4 regions of the Allobosea sp. P5_A5 genome follow, and region 4 is predicted to be linked to each of the others. Evidence: predicted binding sites of a transcription regulator. Region 4 holds the regulator's gene; each other region holds the start of a gene.
The links. Region 4 encodes LexA, which represses DNA repair genes until DNA is damaged. Its sites were predicted from a motif close to TGTTCNNNNTGTGTTCNG; they were not measured.

Region 1 (5,585 bases), on a different contig from region 4:
GCACCCAGCCGAGCGATGAAATTCCGAACATGGGAGTGCCTTCTTGAAAGGAGGTTGTCAGGAGTCGGCGTGTCTAAAGGGTAGGCTTGGGTTCAGAACGCTACTTTACCTATCTACTAGTCGGTAGGTACGATGTGTAAATCGCTTTGCCCTCGGGCCAGAACCCGCTTCACTGTGGTGCTTTCAGGCGCTGCAGGAGCGGATGGATGACGGTGCCGAATATTTTGGGATCGCCATAGGCGCGGGCCGAGAGCATCGCGCCGTGGACGCTTGCCATGAAGCCCTCCGCCTCGGCCTCGGCCGTGCCGGTGAAATGCAGGCTGCCCTGTCTAGCGCCGCGCTCGAGAACCGAGGTCAACCAGGCGGACAGAGTGCGGAAATGCGCCCGGACCTCGATGACGATGTCCTGCGGGAGCACCGGGATCTGGCTCGCGAGGAGTGCGCAAAGGCAGAATGGCGCGCTCGCATCGGCGATGCAGGCTTCCCAATAGCCCGTATAGGCGCGCAATTGCTGGGCCGGATCAGGGATCTGGCGGTCGAGCGCGGCAATCCCGGCGGCTGCCTCCTCCCGGTATCGCGCGACGAGCGTGCGGACGAGATCGGACTTGCTCGGAAAGTGATGGTGGATGCTCGCATTGCGGATGCCGACGACTTTGGCGATGTCGGCATAACTGAAGCCGTTATAGCCGCCCTCTATTAGCAGAGAGCGCGCAGAGCGCAGGATTTCATCTGATGTCGTCGCTGAAGCGGCCATGCATCCTTCTACCTACTAGTAAGTAGGTCGTCAAGGCGAGATCGCCTCAGGCGGCGAAGGGAGTTACCCCGTCGCCTGCACGAATGAGTCCAGCACCATCTTGCGTCCAGCCTTGTCGAAATCGACCGTGAGCTTGTTGCCGTCGACGCTGGCGACCGAGCCGGGGCCGAATTTGACGTGGAAGACGCGGGCGCCGGTGTCGTAGCTCGACTCGCCGGATGATTTGGCCGTCAGCTCGCCGTCGATCAGCAGCGGGCCGCGCTGGCGGGAGCCGCCGCCGAAGCCGTTGCCCGAACCGAAGCCCTGGCCGTTTTCCGAGAAGCCGCTGCCGCCACCATTGCCGCCGCCGCTGCCCCCGCCGTTACGGGCGCGGTTCTCCTGCGCGCGCTGCCAGCCCGGCGTGTTATAGCTGGAGCCGAAGCTTTCCATCCGGTCGAAGCGGGAGGCGCCGTAGCTGCCCTGGCCACCATAGGCGGTCGGTGCCTGCTCGATCTCGACATGCTCCTCGGGCAATTCGTCGATGAAGCGCGAGGGCAGGCTGGTCTGCCAGAGGCCGTGGATGCGGCGGTTCGAGGCGAAATAGAGCTTCAGCTTCTTGCGGGCTCGCGTCAGCCCGACATGGGCGAGGCGGCGTTCCTCTTCCAGCCCGGCGCGGCCGTTCTCGTCGAGCGCGCGCTGGCTTGGAAACAGGCCTTCCTCCCAGCCGGGCAGGAAGACGGTGTCGAATTCCAGCCCCTTGGCGGCATGCAGCGTCATGATCGAGACGCGTCGTGCGGCGTCGCCGTCCGCGACATCCATCACCAGCGAGACGTGCTCGAGGAAGGACGGCAGGTCGGGAAACTCGTCGAGCGAACGCACGAGTTCCTTGAGGTTTTCCAGCCGCCCGGCAGCGTCGGCCGAGCGGTCCTTCTTCCACATTTCGGTGTAGCCGCTCTCCTCCAGCACCAACTCGGCGAGCTCGCCCTGTGGCATATGCTCGGCGCGGGCCGACCAGCGCCCGAAAGCATCGACCAGTTCGCGCAGCGAGGTGCGGGCCTTCGGCTTCAGCTCGTCGCTTTCCACCGCGGCACGGGCCGATTGCAGCAGCGAAAGCTGCGTGGCGCGGGCATGGTTGTGCAGGAGCTGGATCGTCGCGTCGCCAAGTCCGCGCTTGGGCTGGTTGACGATGCGCTCGAAGGCGAGGTCGTCGGTCTGCGAGACCACGCAGCGCAGATAGGCCAGCGCATCGCGGATTTCGGCGCGCTCGTAGAAACGCGGGCCGCCGATGACGCGATAGGGCACGCCGGCCTGGACGAAGCGCTCCTCGATCTCGCGCATCTGGGCGGAGATGCGCACCAGCACCGCGACCTCACCGAGGTCATGGCCTTTGGACTGCATCGCCTCGATCTCGTCGGAGAGCAGACGCGCCTCCTCCTGGCTGTCCCAAGCGCCGGTGATCGTCACCTTCTCGCCGGCCTCGCCCTCGGTCCGCAGGGTCTTGCCGAGGCGGCCTTCATTGCGGGCGATGAGCTTGGAGGCGGTGGCGAGGATGTGCCCGGTCGAGCGGTAATTGCGTTCCAGCCGGATCACAGTCGCGCCCGGAAAATCGTGGTCGAAGCGCAGGATGTTGTCGACCTCGGCGCCGCGCCAGCCATAGATCGACTGGTCGTCGTCACCGACGCAGCAAATGTTGCGGCGCCCCTGAGCCAGCAGGCGCAGCCAGAGATACTGAGCCGTGTTGGTGTCCTGATACTCGTCGACGAGGATGTAGCGGAAGCGCTCGTGATAGGTCTGCAGCACATCCGGATGCCCCCGGAAGAGCGTCAGGCAATGCAGCAGCAGATCGCCGAAATCGACCGCATTTAGCGCCAGCAGCCGCGCCTGATAGGCGGCATAGAGCTTGCCGCCCTTGCCGCCGCCGAAGACCGCCGCCTCGCCCGCCGGCACGTCCTTGGGGGCGAGCCCCCGGTTTTTCCAGGAGTCGATAAAGCCCGCCAGCATGCGGCCGGGCCAACGCTTTTCGTCGATGCCCTCGGCCTGGATCACCTGCTTCATCAGGCGGATCTGGTCATCGGTGTCGAGGATGGTGAAGTCGCTGCGCAGATCGAGCAGCTCGGCATGGCGGCGCAGCAGCTTGGCCGAGATCGAGTGGAAGGTGCCGAGCCAGGGCATGCCCTCGGCGACCGGCCCGACGAGATGGGCGACGCGCTCCTTCATCTCGCGCGCCGCCTTGTTGGTGAAGGTCACCGAGAGGATCTGCGAGGGATAGGCGCGGCCGGTCGAGATCAGATGGCCGATGCGGGTGGTGAGCACGCGGGTCTTGCCAGTGCCCGCGCCGGCGAGCACCAGCACAGGCCCGTCCGTCGCCTCGACCGCCTGACGCTGCTCCGGATTCAGCCCGTTGAGATAGCCAGCCGCAGGCTGTGCGGCCGCGCGGGAAGCGAGACCGCCGGGGCGGGGCATCGGGGCCGATGTGGTGTCATATTCGGACAAGGGGCGGCGCTACTCGTGCGTGATTCGTTCTCATCGCAATATAGGACGAGGGCGGCGAGATTGCGCGCTGTCGGCAGCATTTTCTACAGGTCGTGACGCCCCTGCCGTCACGCTCGCCTTTGCGGCGAGCATCCATGTCTTGGACACCACCTTCGACCAGCGATGGCCGGCACAAGGCCGACCATGACGCACGAATAGAACTCCTAGGCCTCGGGCTCGAAATCCATCACCGCGCCATTGATGCAGTAGCGCAGGCCGGTGGGCGGGGGACCGTCCGAGAAGACGTGGCCGAGATGGCCGCCGCAATTGGCACAATGCACCTCGGTGCGGGACATGCCGAACTTGCGGTCCTCGCTGGTCTCGACCGCGCCTTCGAGCGGCGCATCGAAGCTCGGCCAGCCGGTGCCGCTTTCAAATTTCTTGCCCGATTTGAACAGCTTCTGGCCGCAGCCGACGCAGGAGAAGGTGCCGGCACGCTTCTCGTAATTCAGTGCGCAGGACCCGGCCCGCTCCGTGCCGTGGCCGCGCAGGATCTGGTACTGCTCCGGCGTCAGCCGCGCGCGCCATTCCGCATCGGTCAGCTGGAACGGGAACGTCTCCTCAGGCTTCCGCTCGGCGCCGAACAAGCTGCTCAAACCCATGTCGATCTCCTCCATCGATGCGGCAGCAGCGCTACCGGCATCGTCGTTGTCGCTGCGCGGGATATGGCGATTCGTGTCGAAGATTTCAGCCCCTTCGCGCTTTTCGCCGCTTCACGAAGATGGGACCGGGCCAGGATCATGCGCCCCGTCACCGCACCGTCATGCGCATCCTCTAGGCGGCTCGCCACCTTCACCCGAGGAGGCCAGCAGTGGCGCAGACGGCACGGACGGTTCGACAGGCGACGACGCTCGGCTTGAGCATCGCGGTCCAGCGCAGCAAACCGCTTTCCAAGGCGGGGCTGCTCGAATGGCTGTTCACGCGGGCCTTTTCGGGGCTGGTCTATCCGCAGATCTGGGAGGACCCGGTCGTCGACATGAAGGCGCTGGCCTTGAGGCCGGACGACCATGTGGTGGCGATCGCGTCCGGCTCCTGCAATGTGCTGTCCTATCTGACGGCCGCGCCGATCCGCGTCAGCGCGGTCGACCTCAACGGCGCCCATATCGCTCTCGGCAAGCTCAAGCTCGCGGCGCTGGCGCGGCTGCAGCACGACGCATTCCTGCGCTTCTTCGGCCGGGCCGATCGGCGTGAGAACGTCGCGCTCTACGATCGTGAGGTCGCGCCGCATCTCGACGCCGTCTCACGCGGCTACTGGGAAGGGCGGGGGCTGAACCGTCGCCGCCGGATCAACCTCTTCGCCAACGGCTTCTATCGCTACGGGTTGCTGGGACGGTTCATCGGCACTGGCCATGTGCTGGCACGGCTGCTCGGCGCCGATCTGAAGGCGATGCTGGCGGCTCGCGATCTGACCGAGCAGCGGGCACTCTACGAGAAGCATCTGGCGCCGATCTTCGAGCGCAGGCTGGTGCGTTGGCTCGTGCGGCAGCCGGCCTCGCTCTACGGCCTCGGCATACCGCCTGCGCAGTACAAGGCGCTCGCCGCCGATGGCGAGGACGGAATTCTCGGCGCCTTGAGGCTCCGGTTCGAGCGGCTCGCCTGCGATTTCGACCTGAAGGAGAACTACTTCGCGCAGCAGGCTTTCGGCCGTCGTTATGCCGAGGGTCCTGATGCGGCGTTGCCGCCCTATCTTCAGCTTGAGAATTTCGAGACGGTGAAGGCCCGTGCCGGCGCGGTCGCCTATCGACAGGGCTCGATCACGACGGTTCTGGAGGATCAGCCCGCCAAGAGCTGCGACGCCTATGTGCTGCTCGACGCGCAGGACTGGATGAACGACGCCGAGCTGACGGCGCTGTGGACGCAGATCACGCGCACCGCCCGGCCGGGCGCCCGCGTGATCTTCCGCACCGCCGCCGACGAACGGCTGCTGCCGGGCCGCGTGCCGGCCGCGATCCTCGACCAGTGGCACTACCGCGAGGAGCAGAGCCGTGAGCTATGCCGGCAGGATCGCTCGGCGATCTATGGCGGCTTTCACCTTTATGTATTGCCGGAGGCCAGCGCGTGAGCGCTGCCGAGGCCGGCGGCGGAGCCGCTGCCGGTCTGATGGACCGCATCTATCGGCACCAGCGCCACATCTACGATGCCAGCCGGAAATTCTACCTGCTGGGCCGTGACGAACTCATCGCAGGCCTCGATCCGAAATCCGGCGATGCGATCCTTGAAATAGGCTGCGGTACGGGGCGAAACCTGATCGGCATCGCGCGGCGCTATCCGCACTGCGCGTGCTTCGGGCTCGACGTGTCCAACGTCATGCTGGAGACGG
Region 2 (5,585 bases), on a different contig from region 4:
AGGACATCGCTTTCCGCCGGATCGACGGCCGTAATGCCCAGCACATAGCAGACGGCGGAATTGGCGGCCGAACCGCGGCCCTGGCACAAAATGCCCCGGCTTTCGGCGAATTCGACGATATGGCGGATGGTCAGGAAGTAGCGGGCGTATTTCAGCCGCGCGATCAGGTTCAACTCCTTGTCCAGCAGGGCTCGAACCTTTGACGGGACTCCGTCCGGATAACAAATTTCCCCGCGCTGGCGCACCAGTTCCTCCAGCCACGCCTGATCGTTCCAGCCAGGCGGCACAGGCTCGTCGGGATATTCGTATTCCAGTTGTCCGAGATCGAATTCGATGCGGGAGAACAGGTGCTGCGTCTCGGTGATGGCGTCGGGCGCGTCGCGAAAGAGGCGGGCCATCTCCTGCGGGGTCTTGAGGTGGCGTTCGGCGTTGGATTCGAGCAGGCGCCCGGCTCGCTCGATGGTGACGCCTTCGCGGATGCAGCTCAGCACGTCCTGCAAATCGCGCTGATCGATCGAATCGTAGAGCGCGTCGTTGGTCGCGATCAGCGGCACGCGCCGGGTGGCCGCGATGGCGGCCAGCCGCGCAAGGCGGCGGCGGTCGTCGCCCCGGCGATGCATCGTGGCGCCAAGCCACAGCGCGCCGGGAGCCGCCTCGTCGAGACGCGCCAGCAGTGCAGGCAACCCGTCGAACCTGCGCCCCGGTATCAGGATCAGCAGAAGGTCGCGTGTATCGGCGAGAAGGTCCTCGATGACGAGCCGGCATTCGCCCTTCTTCACACCATCCTTGCGATTGCCGTGGCTGAGCAGGCGACAGAGCCGGCCCCAGCCCTCGCGATTGGCCGGGTAGAGCACGATGTCGGGCGTGCCATCTGAAAAGACCAGACGAGTACCGGTCGCGAGCTTGAAATCCTTCGCCATCGCTTGAAGTTCGTGCGGCTTGAACGGCAGATCGGCGAAGGCAGGGTTCTCGATCCAGAGATATTCGCCGGGGCTGCCGCCCTCCCTGATCTTTTCGGGCGCCGGCAACCCCGTCTCTCGCAGCTCCTTCAAGGCCGCCCACGCACGCACGACGCCGGCGACCGTGTTGCGGTCGGCCAGCCCCAGGCCCGTATGGCCGAGCAGCAGCGCGGTCAGCATCATGTTCGGGCCGGGCGAGGCGCCGCGCAGGAAGGAGAAGTTCGTCGCGGCAACGGGCTCGGCGAAGGCGCTCATGGCACGGCCCGTCCTTGCCTTCCGCAGCCCTCATCCTGAGGAGCGGGCAAGGCCCGCGTCTTGAAAGATGTCCCAGGTGGCTCCGGGACCTCCTGAAACATCTTTCGAGACGCCGCTTCGCGGCTCCTCAGGATGAGGGTTGCGGCAAGGGGTGCCCAAAAAGCTTGCAGCCTCATGCGAAAAGCCCATGCAGATACCAGCGCGGCGGCGCCTGCTCGGCCTCGTAGAAGCCGATGCGGTAGAGCCAGAAGCGGTGTCCTTGCGCATCCTCGACGCGGTAATAATCGCGCATCGGCTCGTCGGAGCCGTCGCGCCACCACTCGGGCGCGATGCGCTCAGGCCCCTCGGCACGGGCGACGTCATGGATCAGGCGCCGCCAGCGGAAGCGGATCGGCGGGCCGTCCGGCACTTCGGCGATCGCCTCGACCGGATGGGGCGGCTCGAAGAGCTGGAGTGGCCGGGCCGGCGGCTCTTGCGGTTCTGGCGCGGCCCAGATGCATTCGGGTAGCGGCACGGCGGCGGAGCGCGCCTTGGCGCCTCGGACGGGATGGTGGCTGTCCTGCTCGGCAAAGCGCAGCACCCGGTCGCGGCCAAAGCGGGTGACGAGCCGGTCGACGAGATCGGCCACAGCCTCCTCCTCCACGGCCCGGCCGTCGAGACTGTGCTGGGGCGTGGCCATCGGCTCGCAGACCGGGACGGCGAGCTTGACGGCATCGAAGCCGAAGCCGGGATCGAGCGGATCGGCCAGAGCCTCGATCCGCTCGCGATAAAGCCTGAGCAGCGCCTTGGCGTCGCGCGAGGGTCGTCCGGTTTCGAGCGTGAGGCGGCGCACAGCCCCGTCGCTGCGGAAGAAGCCGATCTCGAAAACGCGCCCGCCCTCGCCGCGCGCCTCAAGCACGCGCGCCGCCTCGCCGATCAGACGGAGAACGACATCCTCGAGGCTCGCCGTGTCGGCGAAGGGCTCGGCGAAGTGACGTTCCACCACGCAGTCCGGCGGCGGGCGCAAGGGCGTGATCCGGCGGTCCTCGTGACCCAGCGTGCATCTGAGCCGGATCGCGAGTTCCTCGCCGAAGCGGGCGGTCAGCGTCTGCGAGGGACGCGCCGCCAGATCGGAAAGCGTCTTCAGCCCCGCACGGGAAAGAGCGATCACGGTCTCGGGCTCGATGCCCAGCGCCGCCGTCGGCAGGCCGAGCAACGCCGCCTCCTCCCGACCCGGCGGGAGAATGCCGCCAGGTCCGTGACGGCCATAGGCGTGGGCGGCCTCGGGGGTGCCGGCAACGGCGACCTTCAGCGCGAGGCCGAGCCGGTGCACGAGGCGCTGGATGAGGGCGACCAGCGCCTCTTCACCCCCGAAAAGATGGGCGCAGCCGGTGATGTCGAGCAGCAGCCCGTCGCGTTCGTCCAATGCGACAAGCGGGGTAAAGCGATCGCAGAAGGCAGCGATATCCTCCAGCAGAACCTGATCCGCCATCGGCTGCGATTCCAACGCGACTAGGTCGGGAATGCGGGCGCGGGCATCGGCAAGCGTCAACCCGCGCGTCAGGCCGAGCCGAACGGCGTTCCTGTCGCAATCGACGATGCGCATCGCGTTGCGGTCGATCGCGACGAGGACATGGGGTTTCTCAGCCGGCGCGCCGAAGGCCGGAATCCTGCCCCTGCGCCGCAGGCGATCCGTCGCCAGGAAGGGAAACCAGAGAGCGAGATAGCGGCGGGGCATGGTGCGTCCGGGGGGCCAATCGGTCGAAGGCGGTTCTTTCCGCAAAGAAACGTCGGTCACGGTCCCACTCCACACGCCACTCACGCTGCGCCGCGCCGCCTCTCTGGCGCAGCAAACTCACCTCGAAAGCCGGAGCCCCCGGCGCATTCGCCACGAGCGCGCGGGAGGCCAGCGAGGCCACCCGCCAGCGCGTTCGCGCCGCGCTCGGCGCTTCCCGCGCCGCCACGCGCAGCAAAAGCACGGTCACTCCCGCCCCTTCCGCCGCCAGCGAAAGACGCCGGCTCGCCGTGAGGTCGAAGGACTTGGCCTCGCCCCAGGGCTCGATCAGCACGGCGCCGAGCGCCGGGCAGCGCGCCCCTTCCGCCCCGGCCCGCAGAACCCCCTCCGCATCACGCGCCCGCACCAGCAGCAGGCGCGCTGGATCGAGCCCCAATTCGTTCAGGCCCGGGGCATGAAGTCGGCCTGTCTCGACATCAACGAAATCCTGCCTTGCCCAGAGGATCGGCCGTTCCGCGGCCTCTTCGACTCCGCCCGCAGCGCGTAAGGCGAGGCCGAGAGCAAAGCCCGTCGCCGCAGCCAGATCGGCCGTGCCGGCGGCATGGATTTCATGCAGGGCAGCCCGCTGAAGCCCTCCCGCCAGCACGATGTCGATGTCCGGCACGCCGAGCGCGACACGGCCGGCCGCGACGGGGCCGGCGCGCAAGGCCGCTGCCGCCAGGGTGCTGCGCAGATCGGACAGGGAGGGCGAGGCGGCGTTCTGCATGCGAGGACAGGATCTTTTGTTCGCTCTTTGTTCCGATACAGAACGACACAGATATGGCCGCGAGTCGAGTCCTTGCCGTCGCAAGCCGAAAGACACCCTTACCTGGGGTTTTGGACCGCTCCTTGAAGCATCATGAAAATGGAAAACTGTTTTATTCCAGCATTCTATCGCGAAGGGACATGCGCTCCGTCATCCCTCAAAACCGTGTATACGGGACCGTGGTATTCTGGGGATTACTGCCATTTCCGGTTCTGGAGTGGATGCCGGTTTCCTCTCCTTGGCATGGAAAACCCGGACCCTTCGCCATATCCGGTGCGGGACCGAACACGCCGCTTTCCCAGACCCATGCAGCATGCTTTAGCTTGCCCGCATGTGGGGGATTCTCTCGGCGTACTGGCCGCATATCTTCGCTGTCGTCTCTCTGGCGATGGCGACCGCCGCCACCGTGCATGCGGTGATGACGAAGGACGAGGTCCGCGCCGCCATCGGCTGGACGGCCGTGATCGTGCTTTCGCCCGTCATCGGTGCCGTGCTCTATGCGATTGCCGGCATCAACCGGATCCGCCGAGCGGCCATCCTTTCGCAGCGTCCAGGCCATCGCACCGGCGACGATTCGGCTTTCCATATCGGCCAGGACGAGGTTGCGGCGCTGTTCGGCCAGCGGTTCTCCGCCATGAAGACGCTGGGCGACCGCGTCGCGCGCCATCCGCTGACGCGGGGCAACACGATCCACACCCTGCGCACCGGCGACGAGGCCTATGCCGCGATGCTGGAGGCCATCGGTGAGGCTGAGCGCAGCATCCTGCTCGAGACCTATATCTTCGACCGCGACCCGATCGGCCTGCGGATCGCCGATGCGCTGATCGCCGCGAAAGCGCGTGGTGTCGTCGTCAAGGTTCTGATCGACGCCGTCGGCGCGCGCTATTCGGTGCCGAGCATCGCCGGCCGTCTGGCCCAGGGCGGTATCGATGTGCGCGTCTTCAACGGCAACATCATCGTCGGCTTAAGACTGCCCTATGCCAATCTGCGGACCCACCGGAAGATCATCGTCGTCGACGGGACGGTCTCCTTCATGGGCGGCATGAACATCCGCCAGGGCTTCACCTCCGAGTTCTCGGGAGATGGCGCAGCCCATGACACGCATTTCCGCGTGACCGGGCCGGTTGTGGCCGACCTCTTCGCCATCGCGAGCGAGGATTGGCGCTTCACCACGAATGAAGCGCTCGAAGACGAGGTCTGGGACATCCCACCCCCGCCCGAAGCGGATTCGCCCGTGCTGATGCGGGCCGTGCCGTCCGGCCCCGATTCCTGCCTGGAGAACAATCACAAGCTGCTGATCGGCGCGCTGTCGATCGCACGGCGCTCGGTCAAGGTCATGTCGCCCTATTTCCTGCCGGATCAGGAGCTGATCAGCGCCCTGGTGACGGCGGCGCGGCGCGGCGTCTCGATCGACATCGTGGTGCCGGCGGTCAACAATCTCGTGCTGGTCGACCGCGCGATGACGGCGCAGTTCGACCAGATGCTCAAGAATTATTGCCGGATCTGGCGCTCGACCGGCCCGTTCGACCATTCGAAGCTCCTCGCGATCGATGGCTCATGGGCCTATGTCGGCTCCTCCAACCTCGACCCGCGCTCGCTCCGGCTCAATTTCGAGATCGATGTCGAGGTTCTCGACCATGGTTTCGCCGGCGGAATCGAAGCGCGGATCGATACCGCGATCGAGACGGCGCAGCCGGTGACGCTCGACGCCTTGCGCGCCCGCTCCTTCCCCATCCGCCTCATCGACCGCCTGATCTGGCTCGGCTCGCCCTATCTCTAAGAATGGTCACGAACCCGACCTTTTCGTTCGTAGATTAGTTTCACGATTCGAGCCGACCTTCCCCAACAGCTG
Region 3 (5,585 bases), on a different contig from region 4:
TTCCATGATCTCGTTGAAGAGTTCTTCGCGGATCGGCGCCGGCAACTGCTTCGAATCGTCGAGCCCTGCCGGCACGCGGTCCGGGTCGAGAATCACGGCGGCGACCACCACCGGTCCCGCCAACGGCCCGCGCCCGACCTCGTCGACGCCGGCGAGCGGCCAGAGGCCGCCAGCGATGGCAAGGGTCTCGCGGGTGAAATCGGCGGGCATGGCGTGGCTTATGCAACGGATGGGCGAAAGGGGCCAGAGGACTTACCGCCTATCCCGTGCGACAGGCGCTTCATCGTCATGGTCGGGCTTGTCCCGACCATCCACGTCTTCGCTGGTCGAGTGTCGTGTTCAAGACGTGGATACTCGCCACAAGGGCGAGTATGACGGCGCGGATCCTCCGCCCCTCAAAACAAACTCAGCTGCGCCTTTTCCTTTTGCGGCTTCACGAACAGGTCGGTGCGCAGCCGCTTGCGCGTCGTATTGAAGCCGATGCGCTCTGCGGCCATCTCGAAGCGCCGGCCGATCATCCAGGCGTAGGGGCCGGAGCCGACCATGCGCTGACCCCATTGTGCATCGTAGTCCTTCCCGCCCCGTGTCGAGCGGATCAGCGACATGACATGGCGAAACTTGTCGGGGTGGTGCGTCAGCAGCCACTCCTGCACGATGTCGCGCACCTCGAGCGGCAGCCGGAGCAGGACATAGCCGGCCTCCTGCGCACCCGCGGCCTTCGCGGCATCGAGGATGCGCTCGATTTCGTGCTCGTTGATCGCCGGCACGATCGGCGCGACCAGCACCGTCACCGGGATGCCGGCGTCCGACAATTTGCGGATCGTCTCCAGCCGCTTTGCGGGCGAGGCCGCACGCGGCTCCATCCCGCGCGCCGTCTTGGGATCGAGCGTCGTCACCGAGAGGGCGACCTTCGCCAACCCTTTCGCCGCCATCGGAGCCAGAAGGTCGATGTCGCGCTGCACCAGCGCGGATTTTGTGACGATCCCGACGGGGTGATTGAACCTGGCCAGAACCTCCAGCACATCCCGCATGATCCGGAATTTCTTCTCGATCGGCTGGTAGGGGTCGGTATTGGTACCGATCGCGATAGTGCGCGGTTGGTATGAGGGCGCGGACAGCTCTTTTTCCAGCAGCGCCGCCGCATCGGGCTTCGCCGTCAGTTTGCTCTCGAAATCGAGGCCTGGCGAAAGACCAAGATAGGCGTGGCTCGGCCGCGCGAAGCAGTAGACGCAGCCATGTTCGCAGCCCCGATACGGATTGATCGACCTGTCGAAGGAAATGTCGGGCGAATCATTGCGCGTGATGATCGTGCGGGCTTTTTCAAAAGCGATCTCGGTCTTGAACGCCGGCAATTCGCCGAGCGACCCCCAGCCATCGTCCTCGGCGACGCGCTGCTCCGACTCGAACCGCCCGCCGGGATTGATGGTGGCGCCGCGCCCGCGCCGGCGCTCGGGGTCGATGCGATGACCGGCATAAGCGAGCGGATCAACCGGCGCGACCTTGACTGTGGCGGATACGGAAGCGCCGTCCTGCCGCCGAAGCGGCTGGGCCGCGGGCGTGGGACGTGATGTCGGTCTGACCTGAATCATCTTTGTCGATCCCGAGCGGCGCCACGAGTCGCCGCTGATTTCCTGAACCCCAATGTGAACAGAGCAAGAACATTTGGCAAGTGACAGGATTGCGACATGCTGCGCTGCGACATAAGAATTGCGGATGCTCACAGCCGTCATCCGTGTGCCGGGCTCATCTCAGGCGCTTGCCGCCACCTTCGCCGTCCTGATCCCGGCGGTGGCCGAGGGCTTTCTCGGCCATGCAGTGGTGGTCGAGACGGCCGGCGGCGGCGAGATCGAGCGCATCGCCGATGCCACCGGCGCAAGCTATCTCCGCGCTGGCCACTCCGAGGTCTGGCATCTGGGCGCCCAGCAGGCGCGGGGCGACATGCTGTTGCTGCTGGATGCCGGAGACGTGCCGCAGCCTCATTGGGTCCAGGTGCTCGAGCGGCATCTTCTGCTGGCGCCGGAACGGCCTGCCCTCCTGCCACTGCGTGGGGTGGCGGCGGCGCTAAGCGAGCGCGCCGCGATCTCCTTCGGAGGGCGCCGTCTGCGGGCCGGCATCGTCGCGCCGAAGGCCATGATCATGGCCGGCCGCCTCGGAAGGGTTCCGGTTCGACTGTCGGCGCGCCGGGAGCGTGCCGTCTAAGCCCGCGTTTGTCAGTGCGGGGCAGGCTGGACGTCGATCGCGTCCGCGAGAGTCGCGCGTTTTCCCTTGATCGCGGCATAGGTCTGCCAGGCCAGGAACAGCCCGAGGATCGTCAGCAGCGTTGCGCTGATCGGGTGCTCGAAGAAGGTCAGAAAGCTGCCCCGGCTCAGTAGCATCGAGCGCCTGAAATACTCCTCCAGCATCGGCCCGAGAATGAAGCCCAGCATCAGCGGCGCCGGGTCGAAGGCCAGCCGCATCATGATGTAGCCGATCAGGCCGAAGGCGGCGGTGGTGTAGATGTCGTGCAGGCTGTTGTTGGTGCTGAAGGTGCCGATGCAGCAGAAGAACAGGATCGACGGGAACAGCACGTTGTAGGGAATCTTGAAGACCGAGAGCCAGAACCGCACCAGCGGCACGTTGAGAATCAGCAGGAAGCAGTTGCCCACCCACATGCTGGCGACGAGGCCCCAGAACAGGTCGGGGTGCTTGGCGATCATGTTCGGGCCGGGCTGGATGCCCTTGATGATGAAGGCGGCCATCATCAGCGCCATCACCGCATTTTCAGGGATGCCGATGCTCATCAGCGGGATGAAGCTGGTGCGTGCGGCAGCCTCGTCCGCCGCCGCCTGGCCAGCGACGCCTTCGATCGCACCCTGGCCGATCTCGTCGCGATATTTACTGACTTTCTTGTCGAGACCATAAGCCGCGAACTGCGCGATCACCGGCCCGCCGCCGGGCAGAATGCCGAGGATGGAGCCGACGACGCTGCCGCGCAGCGCGCTCGGGATAATGCGCTTGAACTCCGGCCAGGTCGGCATCAGCTTGATCGCGCCGTTGAAGGGCGTGCGCTCCTCCTTCGCGTCGAGGTTTTTGGTGATCTCGGCGATGCCGAAACATCCGAGCGCGAGGCTGACCAGGCTCACCCCGTCGATCAGCGAGGGCAGCCCCATGGTGAAGCGCTCCATGCCGGTTTCGAGATCGGTCCCGACCTGACCGAGCAGGACGCCGAGCAGGCACATCGCCATGCCGTTGAGCAGACTGCCGGTGGTGACAAAGCTGACGCAGACGAAGCCGAACAGCATCAGCGCGCAATAATCGGTCGGCCCGAACTTCAGCGCGACCGCACCAAGCGTCGGAGCCAGCGAAGCCAGCACAATGATAGCGACCGTGCCGCCGATGAAGCTGGAGACGCCGGCGGTGAAAAGCGCCAGCCCCGTCTTTCCCTTCAGCGTCATCTGGTAGCCGTCGATGCAGGCGACGATGCTGGACGCGTGCGGGATCTTCATGGTGATGGCGCTGACGCTGTCGCCATATTGCGCGCCGTAATAGATGCCCGCGAGCATGATCAGCGCGCCGCCGGTCGGGATCGAATAGGTCAGCGGCAGCAGCAGGCTGATCGTTGCCAGCGGCCCCAGCCCCGGCAACAACCCGACCAGCGTGCCGACCACGCAGCCGATGGCGCAATAGAGCAGGTTTTCCGGCGTCAGCGCATGGCCGAAGCCGAAAGCGAGGTTGTTGAGGATTTCCATCAGATCAGCCGCAGATTCAGGCCGAGGAAGCGCTGGAAGACGAAGGCGACGACGATCAGCCCCAAGGCGATCTTGACGTTGCGCACCCAGGAATAGGTGTTGGCGGCAAAGCCCGCCACGAACACCAGCACGATGATGCCGAGCGTCACGTTCACATATTCGGACGCGATCACGAAGCCGATGAGGCTGGTCATGATCAGCGCGATGTTGCGCGGGTTGAACTCCAGAGGGGTCGGGTCGGCGAAGCGCGCCTGCACGATGATCGCGCCGGCGATGAGCAGCAGCGGCACGCAGATCATCAGCGGGAACAGGCCCGGCCCGGCATGGGCGAAGGTCCCGATCGGATAGCGCAACGCGGTGCCAGCAAAAAACAGCGCGACGGCGGCCAGAAAGGCCCCGCGCGCGACATTCTGGTTGAGCATTCCCGGTCCCGGCCCTGTTGTTTGTTGCCGAGGATTGTTAAGCGGAAAAGATAATTGCGCAAATAGGCACAATGGCTCGGTGCAAAGGCTGACCCGACGCCTCAGATGGCGTTTTTGAACGTATCGCAGGCCTGCAACGAACCGGATTGGAAGCCGGTATTGAACCATTTCGTGCGCTGGGCCGAAGAGCCGTGCGTGAACGAATCGGGCACGACCACGCCTTGCGCCGCCTTTTGCAGCTTGTCGTCGCCGATGGCTGTTGCGGTCCGCATTGCCTCGTCGATATCGCCCTGTTCGAGCCGTCCCATCGCCTGGACATTGTGGCCCCAGACACCGGCGAAACAATCGGCCTGCAATTCGATCCGCACCGAGATCGCGTTGGCGTCTCGCTCCGAGGAACGCTCTCTCAGCTGATTCGCTTTCGGCAGGATGCCGAGCAGGTTCTGAACGTGGTGGCCGATTTCATGGGCGATCACATACGCGTTGGCGAAGTCGCCGCCGCCGCCAAGCTTGCGCTGCATCTCCTGGAAAAAGGAGGTGTCGAGATAAACCTTGCGGTCGTTGGGGCAGTAGAACGGCCCCATCGCGGACTGCGCCGTCCCGCAGCCGGACCGGTTCACGCCCGAATAGAGCACGAGTTGCGGCGCCTGGTAGCGAGTATTGCCCTGCTGCGGCAGGATTTTGCTCCAGACATCCTCGTTTTGCGCCAGCACGGCCGAAACGAAGCGGCCCATCTCGTCCTGCGGCGGCCCGGACGAGCGCCGCGTCTCCTGCGTCTGCTCGCGCCCGCCGATGCCGCCGATCATCTCGGCACCGCCGATCAGAATGCGCGGATCGATGCCGAGCGCCCAGCCGACGAGACCGAGAACCACCATGGTGCCGATGCCAAGGCCGCCCCGGCCGCCGGGCAAGCCGCCGAAGCTGCCGCCTCCGCTGTCACCCCGTCGATCCTCGACATTCTCGGACTGGCGATAGTCTTGCCACTGCATGGTCGGCCCCCGAAACGATCCCGGCACTGTCGCGAAGCGGCGCCCGGAACTCAAGCGGTCTCTGAACGTGCCGGAGGGGAGGCGGTTCCGGAACAGGAAGAAGGCAGCCGCTTCGGCATGAGCTCTTGTCCTGCCCCGGAACGTGCTCAGCCCTTATGCTGAGGACGCCAGCCCTATCCAATGTCCTCCAGCGCCGCTTTCAGCGTGCGCATATCGCGCCAGGCGAGGCGCTTCTGCAGCGGCTGGCGCAGCAGATAGGCCGGGTGCAGCGTCGCCATCGCCCGGATGCGCTTCACGCCGGTGTCGTACTCGACCCATTTCCCGCGCGAGGCCAGAATGCCCTTGATGCCGAGCAGGCCTTGCGCCGATGGCGCGCCGACGCTGATCAGGATCTCGGGATCGGCGAGTTCAATCTGCCGCTGGATGAAGGGCAGGCAGATCGCGAC
Region 4 (5,585 bases):
TTTTCCAGCTTGGCGTAGTCGAAACGCGCCGGCGAGCGGCCGATCGAGGAGAGGTTAAAGGCGTCGATCATCTCCTGCGTCGAGAATGTCTCCTGGTCGCCATGGCTCCAGCCCAGGCGCACCAGGTAGTTGCGCAGCGCGGCGGGCAGATATCCCATCGAGCGATAGGCATCGACGCCGAGCGCGCCATGGCGCTTCGAGAGCTTCGCGCCGTCGGCGCCGTGGATCAGCGGGATATGAGACATGCTCGGCACCGACCAGCCAAGTGCATCGTAGATCTGAGTCTGGCGAGCGGCATTGGTCAGATGGTCGTCACCGCGGATGACATGGGTCACGCCCATATCATGGTCGTCGACCACCACCGCGAGCATGTAGGTGGGCGTTCCGTCGGAGCGCAGCAACACGAGATCGTCGAGGTTCTCGTTTTGCCAGACAACCCGGCCCTGAACCTCGTCGTTCACGACCGTCTCCCCGGTCTGTGGCGCCTTCAGGCGGATCACCGGCTTGACGCCGGCAGGCGCCTCGGATGGGTCGCGATCGCGCCAGCGGCCGTCATAGCGCAGCGGCTTGCCCTCGGCGCGGGCCTTTTCCCGCATCTCCTCGAGCTCGGCCTGCGAGGCATAGCAATGATAGGCGTTGCCGGCGGCGAGCATCTGCTCGGCCACCTCGCGGTGCCGCTGCGCGCGCGAAAACTGATAGACCGTGTCGCCGTCCCAATCGAGGCCGAGCCAGCTCAGCCCATCGAGAATCGCGGCGATCGCGGCGTCCGTGGACCGTTCCCGATCGGTGTCCTCGATGCGCAGCAGCATCTTGCCGCCGTGGCGGCGGGCATAGAGCCAGTTGAACAGCGCGGTGCGCCCCCCGCCGATATGCAGGAATCCGGTAGGTGAGGGCGCAAAGCGCGTGACGACGGCGTTGCTCATGAAAGCGGCTCCGGCCGGGCGGAAACATCAGCCCGAGGCGAGGAAGGGAAAAGGCCAAGTCGCGCATGACAACCGGCGCGCGCCCTGTAACATGGCTTCGCCGGGGGGTTAAGGCCTCAATCGTGCCGGCGGAAAGGGGAAGGCGATGCAATCGGCACCGCCCGGTCGCGCGAAGCTGATCGCCGCCGCCTTGCCGGTTCGGCTGCTGCCGCCTTTCGTGGTCGGCGGCGGCTCGCTGATCGCCGACTTCCGGCGCGGGTTGATGAATGCGCTGGCGCTGGAGGCCGAGCGCCGTCGACTTTTCCTCTGGCTGCCGGTTGCGATGGGCATCGGCGTGCTGCTGTATTTTTCGGCCGACAGCGAACCTTCGTTCTGGGCGCCGGCGCTTGGCTTCGGGCTGGCCGCGACCCTGGCGGGATTGCTGCGGGCGCGACCGCTGCCTTCTGGCGCCTGCATCGCCTTTGCTGCGGTCTTTGCCGGCTTCGGTGCGGGAGTCTGGCGCACGGCTGATATCGCCACGCCGATGCTGGAGCGGCCGCGCGTCGCGAAGCTGACCGGCTTCGTGGAAAGCGTCGAGGCGCGGGATGTCGGCGCGCGCCTGGTTTTGCTCGTCACCGACATTGCGGGGCTTGCGCCCGAGCAGCGGCCCAAGCGCGTGCGCGTCAACATCCGCAGCGGGACGGTGTCGCCCGGCGACCATATCCTTGCGACCGTGCGCCTGTTGCCGCCGCCTGGGCCGGCACGGGCCGGCGGCTATGATTTCGGCCGCGATGCGTTCTTCAAAGGGATCGGCGGGGTCGGCAGCATCGCCGGCAAGATCGCGCTCACGCCGCCGCCTTCGGCGATACCGCTGCGGCTGGCTTTCGACGCGGCGCTCGATCGCGCGCGCAACGCCCTGACGCAGCGGATCGCCAGTTCCGGAGGCGGGCAGGGCGGGGCGATGGGCGCCGCGCTCGTCACCGGCAAGCGCGGGCTCATCACCGAGGCGACCAATAACGATCTGCGGGCCGCCGGCATCTACCACGTCGTCTCGATCTCGGGCCTCCACATGGTGCTCGCGGCCGGCACGATCTTCTGGCTCGTGCGCGCCCTGATGGCGCTGTCGCAGACGATCGCGCTGGCGTGGCCCGTCAAGAAGATCGCGGCGGTGGCGGCCATGATCGGCGCGACGGCCTATTGCGTTTTCTCAGGCGGCGACGTCGCGACCGAGCGATCCCTGATCATGACGCTGGTGATGCTGGGGGCGATCCTCGTCGATCGCGCGGCGCTCAGCATGCGCAATCTCGCGCTCGCCGCGCTGATCGTGCTCCTGCGCGAACCGGACGCGCTGCTGGGGCCAAGCTTCCAGATGTCCTTCGGCGCCGTCGCCGCGTTGATCGCCTTCGCCGAGCGTTGGGAGCGGCGCGAGCGCTCTAAGCCGCCGCGCGTGCTGCCCTGGCCGCTGGATGCGCTCTGGACGGCGGCGCTCGGCATTCTGGTCACGACGATCCTCGCCACCGCCGCTACCGCGCCGTTCGGAGCCTTCCATTTCCAGACCTTCAATCCCTTCGGGCTGCTCGGCAATGCCATGGCGCTGCCCTTCGTCTCGCTTTGCGTGATGCCGGCCGCCGTCTTCGGCGTCCTGGCTTATCCGTTCGGGCTCGACTGGCCAGCCTGGGCCTTGATGGGCCTGGCCTCCGAGATGGTGCTGAAGGTCGCACACTGGGTCGCCACCATCGACTATTCGACCGTAACCGTCGCCGCATTCGGCCCTGCGGTGTTGCTGAGCTTCGCCATATCCCTGCTCTGGCTCAGCCTTTGGACGACGCGGTTGCGCTGGCTCGGTCTCCTGCCGCTCACATTCGGCGTGGCATTCGCCGCGAAACCCGAACGACCGGAGATCCTGATCGAGCGCGACGGTTCCGGCATCGCCGTACGCGGCGCCGACGGGCGGTTCGCCATCGCAGGCAAGCCCAGCCGCTTCGTTCTTCAGCAATGGCTCGCTGCGGATGGCGACAACCGCTCGCCGGACGACGCCACTTTGCGGAACGGTGTCGTCTGCGACAGTCTGGGCTGCGTCACCCGAACGGCTGAGGGCCGTACCATCTCCTATGCGCGCGATCGCATCGCGATCATCGAGGACTGCCGGCGCGCCGATCTGGTGGTGACGAGCATTCCCTGGAGCGCGCCCTGTGAGGCTACGCTGGTGCACCGCATGGACCTGTCGCGAGACGGGGCCACCTCGCTGTTCAGGCACAGCGAGGGCTGGAGCTTCCGCGCTTCCGAACAGGCGAACACCGAGCGTCCCTGGACACGCCGACGATCCCCAAGTCCGGCAGCGCCCGCCGCCTCACGTCCAGCTCCGGCGCCAGCGCCAGTGGCGGAGCCAGCCGAAGACGCCGACAACGTTCAATAGCCCGCGTTCAATAGCGACGGAGCAAATTGACCAGGCGCCCCTGAATCTTGACGCGGTCGGGGCCGAGTACGCGTGTCTCGTAGGCCGGATTGGCAGCCTCGAGCGCGATCGACGAACCGCGACGGCGCAACCGCTTCAACGTGGCTTCCTCGTCATCGATCAGCGCGACGATGATGTCGCCGTTACTGGCCGTGTCCTGCCGCCGGATGACGACCGTGTCGCCGTCGAGGATGCCGGCCTCGACCATCGAATCACCGCGCACCTCGAGCGCGTAATGCTCGCCGGCACCGAGCATGTCGGGCGGCAGCGAGACGGTATGGCTGGCATTCTGGATCGCCGAAATCGGGGTGCCCGCGGCGATGCGGCCCATGACCGGGATCGCGATCGCGCCTCGGACGTCCTCTTCGGGTGCCGGCGCCATGCGGGGTTTCGCCGCCGCCGTCTGGTTGGACAGGCCGCCCTGCACCACCGCCGGATTGAACCGGCGTGGCTGCGGGCCGCCGGCGCTCTCGGGCATCTTGATGACCTCCAGCGCACGCGCCCGGTTCGGCAACCGCCGAATGAAGCCGCGCTCCTCCAAAGCCATGATCAGGCGATGGATGCCCGATTTGGAGCGCAGATCGAGCGCGTCCTTCATCTCGTCGAAGGAGGGCGGCACGCCGCTCTCGCGCAAACGCTCCTGAATGAAGCGCAGGAGTTCATGTTGCTTGCGTGTCAGCATCGTCCCCGCCAACGAAATGATAGATTCGAAACAAAGCACGAACACCATAGCTGTTCGCTTTGTGTTCCGCAAGCGTGCCTGCAGGGAGACCTCAGATGATGCCGGCTAACGAAGCAGCAGGATCCGGCAGGGATCGCCTTGCTTTGCCGACTCAGCGAGCGCTGGCCTGATCGTCAAGGCGCCGGCACGGGCGAGAGTGCCGAGCATCGACGAATCCTGACGCGCGAACGGCGTCGTCAGCCAGCCCTTTTGAGTTGGCGCGACCTCCGAGCGAACGTAGTCCTCACGTTCATCGTTAGCCGGCATATCACATCCGAGGATAGCAGGGACGCTGCGGTCTCGCGCGGGGTCGGGCATCCCCAGCAGAGCTTCGATCAGCGGCAACACGAAGAGATGCCCGCAGACGATCGAGGATACCGGGTTTCCAGGCAGGCCGACCACCACCATGCGTCCGAGCCGGCCGGTCATCATCGGCTTGCCCGGCCGCATGGCGATCTTCCAGAAACCGAGCTGCATGCCGGCGCGCGTCAGCGCCTCCTGCACGAGGTCGTGGGCGCCGACGGATGCGCCTCCCAGGGTGATGAGAACGTCCGCGTCGGCCTCTCGCGCGGCCGCAATCCGGGCCGCGAGATCGGTGTGATTGTCACGGCCTATGCCAAGGTCGAAGGCTTCACCGCCTGCTTTCTCGACCAGCGCCATGAGCGCAAAGGAGTTGGAGGCGACGATCTGATCGGGCCCGACGGTATCGCCCGGCGCGACGAGTTCGTCTCCGGTCGCGAGGATCGCGACGCGCGGCTTGCGACGAACCGGGAGGGCAGGGTGGCCCATCGCCGCGGCAAGCCCGAGCGCGGCGCTGTCGAGCACGCGCCCGGACTTCAACAACACGTCGCCCTCGCTGAAATCGAGGCCGGCCGGCCGCAGGAACTTGCCTGTCGGGGGTGGTACACGCACGGTGATCGCGTCGGTGCCGACGCCATCGGCATCTTCCTGGATCAGCACGGTATCAGTGCCGTCCGGCATCGGCGCACCCGTGAAGATCCGGACCGCCTGCCCGGTGCCGACCGAGCCTGCCCAGCCGCGCCCGGCGGCGGATTCGCCGACGACTTGGAGCACCTTGCCCTCGGCCATGTCGACGCCCCGCACGGCATAACCGTCCATCGCCGAATTGGGGAAGGGCGGCTGCGTCCGCAGCGCGACGACGTCTTCGGCCAGCACGCGCCAGGCGCAGCGAGCGAGCGGCAACCGCTCCATGTCCGTCGAAGCCGGGACGCTGTCCAGCAGCGCGCGCAGCGCGACGGGAACAGGGGTGAGCGCCATCAGCGCGGACCCGCCTCGAAATCGCCGGAGCGTCCGCCCGATTTATGGACGAGCCGGATGCCTTCTATCCGCATCGACCGGTCGACGGCCTTGACCATGTCGTAGACCGTGAGGCAGGCGACGGAGACCGCGGTCAGCGCTTCCATCTCGACGCCGGTCTGACCGGTCAGCTTGACCTCGGCCCGGACGCGCACGCCCGGCAAATCCTCATCGATTTCAAGCTCGACGG

Region 1: AC1DR6_RS05680 (ATP-dependent helicase) is a predicted target of LexA. The motif match lies at 3,241-3,258, and genes of this name have one in related genera.
Region 2: AC1DR6_RS10965 (ImuA family protein) is a predicted target of LexA. The motif match lies at 3,712-3,729, and genes of this name have one in related genera.
Region 3: AC1DR6_RS08175 (PA0069 family radical SAM protein) is a predicted target of LexA. The motif match lies at 1,644-1,661, and genes of this name have one in related genera.

Annotation. Positions count from the first base shown of each region.
Region 1 is NZ_JBFUKY010000002.1:430,077-435,661, forward strand. It holds gene AC1DR6_RS05670 (hypothetical protein) at 1-31, opposite strand, end outside; gene AC1DR6_RS05675 (TetR/AcrR family transcriptional regulator) at 170-754, opposite strand; gene AC1DR6_RS05680 (ATP-dependent helicase) at 818-3,196, opposite strand; gene msrB (peptide-methionine (R)-S-oxide reductase MsrB) at 3,430-3,867, opposite strand; gene AC1DR6_RS05690 (BtaA family protein) at 4,077-5,327, shown strand; gene AC1DR6_RS05695 (class I SAM-dependent methyltransferase) at 5,366-5,585, shown strand, end outside.
Region 2 is NZ_JBFUKY010000004.1:274,664-280,248, reverse strand. It holds gene AC1DR6_RS10975 (error-prone DNA polymerase) at 1-1,214, opposite strand, end outside; gene AC1DR6_RS10970 (Y-family DNA polymerase) at 1,387-2,931, opposite strand; gene AC1DR6_RS10965 (ImuA family protein) at 2,837-3,694, opposite strand; gene AC1DR6_RS10960 (phospholipase D-like domain-containing protein) at 4,065-5,513, shown strand.
Region 3 is NZ_JBFUKY010000003.1:277,780-283,364, forward strand. It holds gene AC1DR6_RS08170 (ribonuclease HII) at 1-210, opposite strand, end outside; gene AC1DR6_RS08175 (PA0069 family radical SAM protein) at 396-1,589, opposite strand; gene AC1DR6_RS08180 (glycosyltransferase family A protein) at 1,714-2,199, shown strand; gene AC1DR6_RS08185 (tripartite tricarboxylate transporter permease) at 2,211-3,728, opposite strand; gene AC1DR6_RS08190 (tripartite tricarboxylate transporter TctB family protein) at 3,728-4,150, opposite strand; gene ypfJ (KPN_02809 family neutral zinc metallopeptidase) at 4,252-5,139, opposite strand; gene AC1DR6_RS08200 (uracil-DNA glycosylase) at 5,313-5,585, opposite strand, start outside.
Region 4 is NZ_JBFUKY010000001.1:422,289-427,873, forward strand. It holds gene gltX (glutamate--tRNA ligase) at 1-923, opposite strand, end outside; gene AC1DR6_RS02050 (ComEC/Rec2 family competence protein) at 1,069-3,318, shown strand; gene lexA (transcriptional repressor LexA) at 3,326-4,039, opposite strand; gene AC1DR6_RS02060 (molybdopterin molybdotransferase MoeA) at 4,145-5,356, opposite strand; gene moaC (cyclic pyranopterin monophosphate synthase MoaC) at 5,356-5,585, opposite strand, start outside.